DNA from 3 places in the Modestobacter sp. SYSU DS0290 genome. Region 3 is predicted to be linked to each of the others. Evidence: predicted binding sites of a transcription regulator. Region 3 holds the regulator's gene; each other region holds the start of a gene.

Region 1 (4,244 bases), on a different contig from region 3:
GTTCCCCGGAGGGCGGTCAGCTCGTCCTCGATCCGGGTCAACGGTGAACCGGGGCGTGGGGTCAGGAAGTCCGGTGTCCACAGCCGGGCGTCGGTCAGCGCGAGCAGCAGGGGGGCGTCGAGCTCGGACCTCGCCTCCGTGACGCGCCGGAGCCAGGGCAGGTGCAGCGGGTGCCGGCCCGGGTCGCGCCAGGCGCGCAGCGAGAGGACCAGTTCGTTGAGCGGCGAGATGGCGAAGCGCACGTCGGCCAGGTCCATCCCGGCCAGCTCGTAGCGGATCATCAAGCACAACGCTATCTCCGTGTGCCTGCCGCGCCCCGGGTGGCAGGAAGACCACGTGCAGACGGTGAACGTTCACGGCGGACCCCTGGCCGGCATGCGGGAGACGCTGGCGCCGCACGACCCGGTGGCCCGCGCGCTGACCTGGGCCACCATGGCCACCTCGCTGAGCAGTGGCGTCTTCTACACGGTGAGCGCGCTGTTCTTCACCCGGGTGCTGGGCATGTCCGCCACGACCGTCGGGGCCGGCCTCACGGTCGCCGGGGCAGCTGGCGTCGCGGGCTCGCTGGGGGCGGGGTTCCTCGCCGACCGGCTCGGCGCCCGGCGACTCCTCCTCCTGGCGACGCTGGGTCAGGGGCTGGCTCTGGTGGCCTACGTGGGTGCCAGGACGACGGCCTTGTTCATCGCCGTTGCCTGCTGCGCCGTGGGCCTGCGCTACACCCAGTCGACGGCGCGGCAGGCCGTGCTCGCCCGCAGCTTCACCGGCGCTGACCGGGTCGTCGTCCGAGCCCGGCTGCGGGTGGTGACCAACGTGTTCATCGGGCTGGGGACGGTCCTGGCGGGGGTGGCGCTGCTGGTGGACACCGGCGTCGCCTACCGGGCGGCGATGCTCGTCTCCGGGCTGTTCGTGCTGGTGTCCTGCCCGCCGCTGCGCCGCCTGGCCCGGCAGGGGGAGCCGGTCGGGAGTGACGGGCTGCCGGATCCGCTGGCCGCGGGGACCCGGGGCCCCTCACCGCTGCGGGACCGCCGGTACCTGGCGGTGACCGGGCTGAGCGCCGTGATGGCGATGCACTTCGGGCTGCAGACCGTCGGGGTGCCGCTGTGGGTGGCGTCGCACACCGACGCGCCGGCGGTGACGGTCTCGGCGTTGCTCGTGCTCAACACGGTGGTGGTCGCGCTCTTCCAGGTGCGGGCCGCCCGCGGGACCGACGATGTCAGGGTCGCCGGTCGCGTGGTTGCCCGGGCGGGGCTGTTGCTGGCGCTTGCCTGCGCGTTCTACGCGGTGGCGGGTGCCGGGGGAGCGGCCGTCGCCGTGGCGGTGCTGGTGCTGGCGGTGCTGGCTCATTCGGGTGCGGAGATGTGGGCGGAGGCGGGCAACTGGGGCCTCGCCTTCGAGCTCGCCGACCCGCGCAGCGCCGGCGCCTATCAGGGGGTGAGCCAGACCGGCTACTCCCTGGGCGCCATGCTCGCCCCGCTGGTGGTCACTGCGACCGCCATCGAGCACGGTGTCGTCGGGTGGGGGGTGCTGGCGGCGGTGTTCGCCGCCGCCGGAGGCGTCACCTGGGTCATCGCCCGGCGGGTGCCGTCGGGGCTGGGTCCGGCCGCCGGGCCGTCGGGTGATTGAGCGGTGGCTCAACCGATCGAGCCGGGTGTCAAGGCTCCCAGCTGATCTGTGGACAGGTCGTTGACCTGCGGATTCGACTGGTGAGGCTGCCCATTCGTCGATAGAGTTCGAACACACATTCGAATGGCGGGGGGGTGTCCGTGGGCGGCTCGGTGACGCTGGACGCCCCTGCGCCGAACGTGGTCGCGGAGCTCCCCACGGACGACCTGTCGGGGTTGGGCGTGCTGTCGGCGTTGGACTCTCGGGTGGGCGAGGAACTGCACGGGCTCCGCGATGGTGCAGTGCTGGAGCGGACGGCGTTGCTGGTGGCCGCGCGGAACCGGCTGGACGCCGAGCTGGCCCGCACGGTGCGGCACGCGGAGCTGACCCAGGCCGCGGAGCGTGATGGGCTGAAGTCGATGCGGTCGTGGCTGCTCGGGCACGCCCGCCTGTCGGTTGGTGAGGCGTCGCGGGTGGTGCGGGCTGGCCGGGTGCTGGAGTCCTTCCCGGCGCTGGCAGCCGGGTTCGAGCGCGGTGAGGTCACCGCGGCGCAGGTCGACGTGGTCGCCGGCGCGGTCGGCCCGGGCGAGGTGGCCCGAGCCGAGGAGCAGGGGATCGACCTGGCCGCGTTCGACTCCGCATGGGCGGATGTCGCGCGGGGGGCGCCGCATGCGTCGCTGGTCGTGGCGGTGCGGGCGTTCGAGGACGCACTGGACCCCGACGGGCCGGAGCCGGATCCCACGGAGGGGCGGCGGCTGAGCATCGCCACGCACGCCGACGGGAGCATCACCGCGCGGCTGGATGCCGATGCCGTGGGTGGGGAGAAGTTCAAGGCGGCGGTCGAGTCGATGCTGCAGGCAGACCGGCCGAAGGGCGACACCCGCACCCGCGCGCAGCAGCAGGCCGATGCGCTCGTGCAGCTGTGCGACAACGCCCTCGCGTCCGGCGGCTTGCCGACGCTGCGCACGGAGAAGCCGCACGTGGTCCTCGGTCTGGACGTGGAGGACCTGGCCGCCCCGGGGACCGGTGCCGGTGCGGCGCAGACCGGTTTCGGGGCGGTGATCTCCGCCGCGCGGGCCCGGTGGCTGGCCTGTGACGCGGTGGTCTCCCGGATCGTGCTGGGCCCGGACGGGGAACCGCTGGAGCTGGGCCGCAAGCACCGGGTGGTCACCCCCGGGCTGCGCCGGGCGGTGGTGGCGCGGGACAAGAGCTGCGTGTTCGCCGGGTGCGGGGCGCCGCACTGGTGGGCCGACGTGCACCACCTGGTCCACTGGATCAACGGTGGTGAGACGTCGTTGAGCAACTCGGCGTTGCTGTGCGAACGGCACCACACCAAGGTCCACCACGGGTTCCGGATCGAGCGACAACCCGACGGACGATGGCGCACGTGGCGGCCCGACGGCACCGAGATCCTGATCGGGCCCCTGCTCACCTGATCCCGGCGGAGCCCGCCTCAGGTGGCTGCTCGAGGGCCGGACGTCGGGCGTGGTCGACTGCTCACGTGCACCACGTCGTCACCGGGGCGCTCCTCCAGGATGGACGGGTCCTGCTCACCCACCGGTCACCGCACCGCCGCTGGTACCCCGACGTCTGGGACCTGCCCGGTGGACACGTCGACGACGGCGAGACGGAGCTCGATGCGCTCCGCCGCGAGCTGCGCGAGGAACTCGGGGTCGAGGCGCTGGCCATCGACCCCGAGCCGGTGGCGCGCATCAGTGACCCGGCCGCGGACCTGAGCCTGGGCGTCTGGGCGGTGCGCGCCTGGCGCGGGACGCCCACCAACGCCTGCCCTGACGAGCACGACGAGATCCGGTGGGCCGACGGAGCCGGCCTGCCGTCGCTGGAGCTCGCCCACCCCGGCTACCTGCACCTGCTGAGCGCGCTGCTCACCGCGAGCGCGGACGCCGGCTGACGCACGGCTGCGACCCGTCAGGCGATGGCCCGCCAGCCGATGGCCCGGGCCGTCCCGATCCGATCAGTCGGCCGTTCGGTGCGGCCCGGGCACGGGCGGGTGGGGCAGGGCGACGGCGGACCGGATCCCCGACGGTGGCGTCCGGCGGGGGCCTAGCGCGAAGCGGCGCTGTCGGGCGTCCTCGATGAGCTGTCGCGCCGCCAGGACGCTGGCTGGTTCGGCCTCGGGCCGCAGCCGGTTCACGCCGGCGGGGGGATCGGGGTGGCGAACGACGTCGTGGAGCTGCTCCCGAAGTCGCCCCAGGAGCCGATCTGCCCGGAGCTGATCGGCTCCGCCGGGGTCAGCCGGCCGTTCCGGTCGACCACCTGGACGGCGGACGCACCCGCCGGGAAGGGCAGGCTCGTGACGCCTTCCTCGAGGGGCACCCGTACCTGCTGCGCGCCGTCAGCGTCGAGGACCACCGCCTCGGTGGCACCCCGCGGTCCGCTGATGACCAGGGTCCGGATGCCCACCTCCATGTCGATGGCGACGACGTCGCCCTCGACCGGGTCGTCCGCCGGGCGGACGTCCAGGTAGCTCACCGCCTGGTCCGGCGTGCGCCCGGCGGGTGCGGGTTCCCCGGGCGTGCGGGTGTGCCCGCCGACGAGCAGGCGAGCGCCCGAGGGCATCCGGATGCTGTACACCGTGATCAGCGGTGCCGATCCGGTCGCCGGCGAACCCGCGTCCGGTC
Region 2 (4,244 bases), on a different contig from region 3:
CAGGGTCTTCCCGGCGCCGCAGGGCAGGACGACGACGCCCGAGCCGCCGGCCCAGAAGCCCTCGACCGCCTCCTGCTGGTAGTCGCGGAGATTCCAGCCGTCCTGGTCGAGGAAGATCGGGTGCGCCTGGCCGTCGACGTAGCCGGCGAGGTCCTCGGCCGGCCAGCCCACCTTCAGCAGCGCCTGCTTCAGCCGGCCGCGCTCGGAGGGGTGGACGACGATCGAGTCGGCGTCGATCCGCTGACCGAGCATCGGGGCCACCCGCTTGCTGCGGACGACCTCCTCCAGCACGGCCTTGTCGGTGCTGGTGAGCACCAGCCCGTGCACCGGGTTGTTGGCCAGGGTGAGCCGGCCGTAGCGGTCCATCGTGTCGGCGATGTCGACCAGCAGCGCGTGCGGCACCGGGTACCGCGAGTAGCGGACCAGCGCGTCGACGACCTGCTCGGCGTCGTGCCCGGCGGCGCGCGCGTTCCACAGCGCCAGCGGGGTCACCCGGTAGGTGTGCACGTGCTCCGGGGACCGCTCCAGCTCGGCGAACGGCGCGATCGCCGCCCGGCACTCCTTGGCCAGCGGGTGGTCGACCTCCAGCAGCAGGGTCTTGTCCGACTGGACGATGAGGGGGCCGTCGCTCACGCGCACGCATCCTTCACTGGGAGAGGGGACGTCGGCGCAAGAGGTGCGCGCCGGACTGCCCAAGGTAACGCCGGGGAGGGGCGACTGCTTCCGGGCGACGGCCCCGGGATCGGCGACCGAGCGCGGGACACCGGCTGGGCGCCGTGGTCAGCGACCGCCCCACAGCGGGGCGAGGCGCCGGTAGTGCGCGGGCGTGCTGAGCACGTCGGCGTGGTCGGTGACCTGGTCGATGCCGCCGATCGGTGGCAGTGCCTGCCCAGCCCCAGCCCAGCAGAGCTGCTGCGTGCGGTCGTCCGGCGAGCAGTGGTGCCACCGCCTCCCGGTAGAAGGCAGCGGAGAGCTCCGTGGCGGGCACGAACGAGGCGGCGTTCACACCGCCGACCCTCCCAGGATGCCGACGTGCCGTCCCCCGGATTCCCGACGGTGGTCCGTCGGTGACCGGCGCCCCCGTCGGCATGTCGACACATCGACATGCCGATGGGGCCTCAGAACGGCGGCGGGTCGTCGGCTGGGGGCGGTGGTGGAGGTTCCGGCGGCCTGCGCCGGGCTGGTTGCCGGCCGGGTGGTCGGGTGGTGCGGATGACCCCGCTCGGGGTGGTCACCGTCAACACGCCGTCGCCGGTCATGGTGAAGTGCCAGCCGGGGGCGCAGGTCTTCAGGCGGTGGTGGGACCGGCACAGGCAGCAGAGGTTGGCGCAGTCGGTGGCGCCGCGCTCGGCGTGCGGGACGACGTGGTCGAGGTCGTTGCTGCCGATGCGTTGGCCGCAGTTGGGGAACCGGCAGCGCCGGTCGCGGGCGGTGAGGAAAGCGCGTTGCCGGTCGGTGGGCCGGTAGCTGGTGGTGGGCGGTGGTGGCCCGAGCACGGTGCATTCGCACGGCCCGCCGTCGCCGTCGTCGGGGTGCTGCGGGCAGCCGCGCCTGGCGAGCCGCGCCAGTTCCGCGGGGGTGGTGGTGGCGAGCAGTTGCCCGTCGGGGCCGGTGATCGCGTAGCTGAGCGTGCCGCCGTCGGGAGTGGTGAGGCCGAGAGCGCCGACGCGGGTGAGCAGGTCGCGCAGGTGGGCGGCGGTGATCGGCAGCCCGCTCACCTCACCCGACGCGGCCCCGCCGTCCAGCGCCTCGAGCGCGGCCGTGACCGTCACGTTCGCGGCGACGGTGGGGAGGCCGTGGTCGGCGGGGCGGCGGACCAGCGCCGACAGCACGTGCGTCCGCAGCTGCCCGATGGGGCGCTGGTCACCGTCGGCCTTGAGCATCCGCGCGAGCTGGTCGATGAGGTCGGCGCACTCGGCGGCCTCGTCGGTGGGCAGGTCCGCGGCCAGCACCGCCCGCCCGTCACACGCCGAGGGGTACAGGTGCACGTCGGCGGTCTTCTCCGCCTCGCTCCGGGCCTCCTCGGCCGCCGCGGCGTCCAACTCGAGCATCAGCTCGGTGGCGCGCTTGCCCAGCCGCGCCACCGACAGGTCGGTGGCCTCACCCAGCAGCGCCTCTTCGACCCGGCCGGCGACCTCGGCGGTGGTGTGCTGCAGCACGTCGGCCAGCTGCTGCGCGCGCCGCTCGTCGATCTCCCCGGCCTTCAGCGCGGCGAAGGTCGCCGGCAGCTTCCGCTGCCACACCAGCGCCCGGGTCAACCGCACCGCCGCCGTTCCCCGGCCGACGTTGAGCACGGTGGCCAGCTCAGCGGTGCAGAACTCGCTCACCTCCCCCTCGGCCGGCTGCGCGGTCCACCCCGCCCGGCGGGCACCGGGATGGTCCGGAGCCGGGTCCGCCGAGGCGGACCGCTGTCCGGCCAGGGCCAGGATCAGCTCGGCTTCCTCCGCGGTGGACACCGCCCGCTGGCGCTGGATGCCCTGCAGCCGGGCCGCGAGCAGGTCGTCGGGCCAGGCCGAGACCGGCGGCAGTGCCTGCCGCGGCGCCGGGTGCAGATCGATCACCACGTTGACGGGCGACGCGGGCGGAGCAGAACCTGCGGTCGCCGTCGGCATGCATCGAACGTACGTACGAGGTACGACAGTTCTCGCGAGTGACGACGAAACCGTCCCGTCGCGGCGACCCGCGCCGCTACGGTCCCCGGCATGCTCGACCACCTGGGGGTCCAGGTCGCCGACGTCGAGGCGGCCGTCGCGTTCTACCTGCGGGCGTTCGCGCCCATCGGCCTGCGGGAGGCGGTGCGCTTCCCGGCCGGCGCCCAGTCCGTCGTCGGCCTCTGCGGACCCGGCGGCCAGCCCGACTTCTGGCTGAGCCCCGCCGGCGGCGCGGAGACGCGGGAGCTGCACGTGGCCTTCGCCGCGCCCGACCGGGCCGCCGTCGACGCGGTGCACGACGCCGCCCGCGCGGCGGGTGCCGAGGTGCTGCACGCGCCGCGCGAGTGGCCGGAGTACCACCCCGGCTACTACGCCGTCTTCCTGCGCGACCCCGACGGGCACAACGTCGAGGCCGTCCACCACGGCTGACCGGGCCGGCCGGACGCGCTCACAGCCAGTCGGTGCGGCGCAGCGGCGGCTGGTCGCCGCCGGTCCGCTGCAGCAGGACCTGGTTGACGCCCATGTCGCCCTTCTCGAAGGCCAGCGCGCTGGCGGCCATGTAGAGCCGCCAGACCCGCGCCCGGCCCTCGCTGGTGGTGGCGACGGCGGCGTCCCAGTGCTCCTCGAGGCGCTGCACCCAGGCGCGCAACGTGAGCGCATAGTGCTGCCGCAGCGGCTCCACGTCGATCACCTCAAGGTCGCGGGACTCCAGCAGGCCGACCATCTCGCCGAGCCCCAGCAGTTCGCCGTCGGGGAAGACGTAGCGGGCGATGAAGGTGTCCGGGTTCCAGGTCGCCGTCCCGGCGTTCCAGGAGATCGCGTGGTTGAGCAGCCGCCCGCCGGGCCGGAGCAGGCTGTGCAGCTGGGCGACGTACGCCGGCATCTGCTCCCGGCCGACGTGCTCGGCCATGCCGATGGAGCTGATCGCGTCGAACGGCCCGTCGTCCACCGTCCGGTAGTCCTGGACCCGGATGTCGATGCGGTCGGTGAGCCCGGCCTCGGCTGCCCGCTTGCGGGCCAGGCGCGCCTGCTCCTCCGACAGCGTGATGCCGACGACGTCCACGCCGTACCGCTGGGCGGCGTGGATCGCCATCGAGCCCCATCCGCACCCGACGTCGAGCAGGCGCATGCCCGGTCGCAGCCCGAGCTTGCGGCAGACCAGGTCGAGCTTCGCCTCCTGGGCGGCGTCCAGGCCGACGTCGGGGGACTCCCAGACCGCGCAGGAGTAGACCATCGACGGGCCGAGCACCAGCTCGTAGAAGTCGTTCCCGACGTCGTAGTGGTGGCTGATCGCGGCGGCGTCCCGGGTCCGGGAGTGGCGCCGTCCGGCGCGGCCCAGGTCGGCCTCCTCGGCCGGGGGTGCGGGCTCGGGGCCGATCACGCCCAGCCGCAGCGCGGTGCCGAGCAGTGCCAGCCGCTCCCGCAGCGTCGTCGGGCTGTCTGGGCCGGTCTCGGCCAGCCGGCCGGCGGAGCTCAGTGCGGCGAAGGTGGCGAAGACGTCGCCCTCCACGTCGATCTCCCCGGCGACGTACGCCCGGCCCAGTCCGAGCTGGCCGGGCGACCACAGCAGCCGGCGCAGTGCCCGCCGGGACC
Region 3 (4,244 bases):
TGGTGCTCGTCGACCGGACGCCCCTGGCAGGCGCGGCGCACACCGGCCACCACCTTGGCCCGGGTGAACGGCTCGCTCACGCCGCTGCGCTTCACCACGGCGAGCACGGCCTCCTCGACGGTGGTGAACCGCCGTCCGCAACCGGGGCACGAACGGCGCCGACGGGTGGTCGCACCCTCGTCGGTCTCGCGCGAGTCGATGACGCGGCTGTCGGGGTTGTGGCAGAAGGGGCAGCGCACTGCGGGTCCACCTCCTCCCGAGGTGTCGCGGCCGGGTTCCCTGCGGTGCTGTGACACCGTGGACCACCCGGCCCGTGGACCGTTCCTGTGGACTGCTCCGGGGACATCCGGTGGATGGGCCGGGGAGAACGTGTGGAACGGCTGTGGACGACTTACATCCGTGTAAGCACTAGATGTTGTGGTGGAACCGTACGGCCACCCCTACAGGTGTGCAAGCCCTGCTGCGCGTGTCGTGTTCCGCAGCCGCCCCGCCCGCCGCTCCCACCCTCACCAGTCACAGCACCGGCCACCCGCCTGACCCGCCAGCCCGTTCAGGGCAGCTCGATCACCTGGCCCGGGTGGAGGACGACGTCGTCGAGGTCGTTGCGGTCGCGGATCGCGTCGACCACCGCCCGCCGATCCTCGTCCGGCGCCACGTCGCCGGCGATCGACCACAGCGTGTCGCCGGGCTGGACGACCACGGTGACGGCGCCGGCGAGCTGCAGCGCGGGCTCCTCGGCAGCGACGACCGCGACCGCGCCCGCGGCCACCCCCAGGCCGATCGCCACCGACACCGCCGCCACCACCCGCCGACCCCACCGGGTGAGCCGCAACGGCGGCTCCGCATGCCACCCGCCCGACGAGGGCGCCACGACGGGGCCGGCCGGATACCAGCCCCCACCCCGGACCGGCCGTGCACCCGCAGCCCCGGAGCGTGCCGCCGGCCGCCCGCTCGGCCGCACCGCCGGGCGCCGCCCGACGCGAGCCCCGGCCACCGCGGCGGAGGCACGGCCGACCCCGGGTCCCGCCGACACCAAGCGCAGCGACGGGCGAGGCGAGGTGGGCGGCACGGTGCCGGTGGTGGTGGCGGTGGACTGGGCGTGGACCATCGGTGCACTCCTCACATCGGGCGCCCGCTCGGGCACCTTCTCGAACGTCTGTTCGATTCGAACGTCTGTGCGATGTCTACCGCACCCCGCCGACAGGAGTGCTCCGACACGGCGCGTGTTCGAACACCTGTTTGAACAGCAGCGGTCGAGCCGCTACCGTGCGCAGTGAGACCACGACGGCGTCCCACCCCACCTCTCCGAGCGGGGCGCCACCGGGCAGCTGCGCGCGCAGCCGGACGAGGAGGACACATGGCGGTCGACGGCCGGACGGCGGACGAGCGCAAGGGGTCCAGCCGACGCAAGCGCACGGCTGGGCAGGCAGCGGAGCCGACCGCGGGCACCGGCGGTGCCGCGATCCGCGAGTTCCCCGACCGGGGCGAGGCCGGTGACGGACTGACGCAGCGCCAGCGCCGGGTCCTGGAGGTCATCCGCGACTCCATCGAGCGCCGCGGCTACCCACCCTCGGTCCGCGAGATCGGCGAGGCGGTCGGCCTCTCCTCCGCCTCCTCCGTGGCCCACCAGCTGTCGGTGCTGCAGCGCAAGGGCTGGCTGCGCCGCGACCCGAACCGCCCGCGTGCGCTGGACGTGCGGCTGCCCGGCGAGAACGGCGCGGCGACCGGACCCGACGCATCCGTGGAGGCGCTCGCGGCCGCCGGCGCCGCCACCGGCGTCGACGAGGCAGGGGCGCCGGCCCCCACCTACGTGCCGCTGGTCGGCCGCATCGCCGCGGGTGGCCCGGTGCTGGCTGAGCAGGCGGTCGAGGAGGTCTTCCCGCTGCCCCGCGAGCTGGTCGGCGAGGGCACGCTGTTCATGCTCAAGGTCACCGGTGACTCGATGGTCGAGGCCGCCATCTGCGACGGCGACTGGGTCGTGGTCCGCCAGCAGCCCAACGCCGAGAACGGCGAGATCGTCGCCGCGATGATCGACGGCGAGGCGACCGTCAAGACCTACAAGCGACGCGACGGCCACGTGTGGCTGATGCCGCACAACCCGGCCTACGCGCCGATCCCCGGCGACGACGCGACCGTCCTCGGCCGGGTCGTGACGGTGCTGCGCCGGGTCTGACCCCGGCCGCCGCCGGCGGGGTCACTCCCGCCGGCGGCGCAGCTTCCCGGCGATCCAGACCACGACCGTCGCGACGCCGGCCGCGATGACGCCGGCCGTCACCGGCGGCACCCCGCGGGCCGCGGTCACCAGCTCCCCCGTCGGCTCGGCACTGGGCGCGGCGTCGGTCGGCGTGGCGTCGGCGGCCGGATCACCGGGCAGGGGGACCAGGGTCACCGGAGCGGGCAGCCCCTCGCTGGTGACGAGCAGGTCGCGGTTGTTCGCCGCGAAGGTGATCGCCTCGCCCTGCGGCGACTCCGGGAGCGCGATCCTGATCGGCGAGCCGGACAGTGCCCCGGCCACGTCCGAACCGGTCAGCGGCCAGACGTAGGCGTCGGTGTAGGTCCGCAGGGCGATCCGCTGCCCGTCGGCCGACACCGCTCCCCCGGTCACCAGCAGCTGACCCGCCCGGCCCACCGGTCCGCCGGGGGTGCCGGTCAGGGAGAGGCCGAGCCCCACCACCCGGGTCATCGGAATCGTGGCCCCGTCGGCCAGGGGCGCATCGGGCCGGTACACCCCCGAGGAGCCGAGCACCTCCTTGGTGACCAGGTAGGGCGTGCCATCCGGGGCGAGCAGCAGCGCCTCCGCGTCGTGCGCCCCGTCCGGATAGGTCAGCCGGGTCAGCGTGGTGCTGCCGTCGGGCCGCAGCCCGATCAGCGCCACGGTCTCCCGGACGGCGTTGTTGTCCCCAGTGTCGGCCAGCCACAGCGTGCCGTCCGCGGCCAGGGCGAGGTCCTCGGGGTCGTAGGGGTCGACGTCCCCCGCACGCAGCTCGGCGACAGCGCAGGACGCGTCGAGGACGTACACCTCGGCCCGGTCACCGCCGTCGTTCATCGCCAGCAGCGTCTCCCCGGCGCTGGCCAGCCCGGAGATCTCGGGCAGCCGCGGGTCGGTGATGGTGCAGCGGGTGCTCGGCGCGGTCTCCTCGGCCAGCGCTGCCGAGGCCGGCAGGAGCGCGAGCACGACCGCAGCGGGCACGGCGAGCAGCGCCGGGTCCGCCAGACGGTGGCGGACGGCGCGGCTACGCGGCCGGGCGGCCCGCTCTGGCACGGACCCAGCGTGACACCACGACTGCGTCCAGTGCGTGAACCACGCCCAAGAGGACGATGCCGAGAGCAGCTCCCACGACTGCATCCGTGACCCAGTGGAAGTTCAGCGCCACCATGGCCACTCCCGTGGCCAGCGGCCCCAGCACGCTGAGCACCCCGGCGGCGCGCTGCAGCCGGGCGTGCAGGCCGTACTGGACGACCTGCCAGCGAGCCACGCCCCACATGAGCACGGCGTTGGCCACGTGCCCGGACGGGAAGCTCTCCCCACCGCGATGGAAGTAGGAGCCGGGATAGGCCGGCGCGGTACGCCCGGTACCCCACTTCAGGGCGTAGACCGCCGCGGTGAGCAGGGCCAGCGCCAGCAGCACGCGGAGCAGCGGGGCCGCCGTCCGGTGGCGCCAGAACAGCCAGCCCACCAGGCCGGCGAGCACCACCAGGATGGTGACCCGCCCACCGGCCTGGGTGAACACCCACACCGGCCAGTAGGCGGCGGAGTCGCGCAGGCCCCAGGACCCGATCCGGTCGGAGACCGCCAGGTCCAGTCGTTCCAGGAGCCCGCCGGCGAGGAGGTCGACGGTGACGCCCACGGCGACCAGCGCGGCGACGAGCACCAGCCACCACCGCGGCCGGCCGACACCGACCACCGGCTGCGCTCGAGGCCCGCGACGATCGGCGGCGCTGGACCTCACGCGCACCGCTCCGCTCGCCACGGCGTCACGGTACCGGCACCGTGACCTGACCGTGACCCTCCCGGGACGGCGCGGTGGTCGAGCCCGACGCCGGCGCCCCGTACGCCGCGCCCGGCCCCGGCCGGTGGTCAGCCGCCGGCGACGGGGGTGGCGAACCCGTCGAGCGCGGCCGCCAGGCCGTCGTCGACCCGCGCGGTGAGCCGGGTGCCGTCGGCCTCGTGCCGCTCCTCGAGCACCTCGCCGTCCCGGTGCACCCGGGCGACCAGGTCACCCCGGTCGTAGGGCACCAGGACG

What was found. The regulator LexA, encoded in region 3, represses DNA repair genes until DNA is damaged. The targets are predictions, from matches to a motif close to TCGAACANNTGTTCGA.
Region 1: ACI795_RS11995 (DUF222 domain-containing protein) is a predicted target of LexA. The motif match lies at 1,731-1,746, and genes of this name have one in related genera.
Region 2: ACI795_RS01455 (DUF222 domain-containing protein) is a predicted target of LexA. The motif match lies at 2,616-2,631, and genes of this name have one in related genera.

The regions. Positions count from the first base shown of each region.
Region 1 is NZ_JBJHAI010000012.1:82,569-86,812, forward strand. It holds gene ACI795_RS11985 (DUF5937 family protein) at 1-281, opposite strand, end outside; gene ACI795_RS11990 (MFS transporter) at 337-1,623, shown strand; gene ACI795_RS11995 (DUF222 domain-containing protein) at 1,764-3,038, shown strand; gene ACI795_RS12000 (NUDIX domain-containing protein) at 3,104-3,514, shown strand; gene ACI795_RS12005 (hypothetical protein) at 3,754-4,244, opposite strand, start outside.
Region 2 is NZ_JBJHAI010000001.1:288,639-292,882, reverse strand. It holds gene ACI795_RS01460 (DNA repair helicase XPB) at 1-633, opposite strand, end outside; gene ACI795_RS01455 (DUF222 domain-containing protein) at 1,119-2,561, opposite strand; gene ACI795_RS01450 (VOC family protein) at 2,703-3,080, shown strand; gene ACI795_RS01445 (class I SAM-dependent methyltransferase) at 3,100-4,244, opposite strand, start outside.
Region 3 is NZ_JBJHAI010000025.1:33,866-38,109, reverse strand. It holds gene nrdR (transcriptional regulator NrdR) at 1-239, opposite strand, end outside; gene ACI795_RS17305 (LysM peptidoglycan-binding domain-containing protein) at 551-832, opposite strand; gene lexA (transcriptional repressor LexA) at 1,358-2,173, shown strand; gene ACI795_RS17295 (hypothetical protein) at 2,195-3,262, opposite strand; gene ACI795_RS17290 (phosphatase PAP2 family protein) at 3,234-3,971, opposite strand; gene hflX (GTPase HflX) at 4,079-4,244, opposite strand, start outside.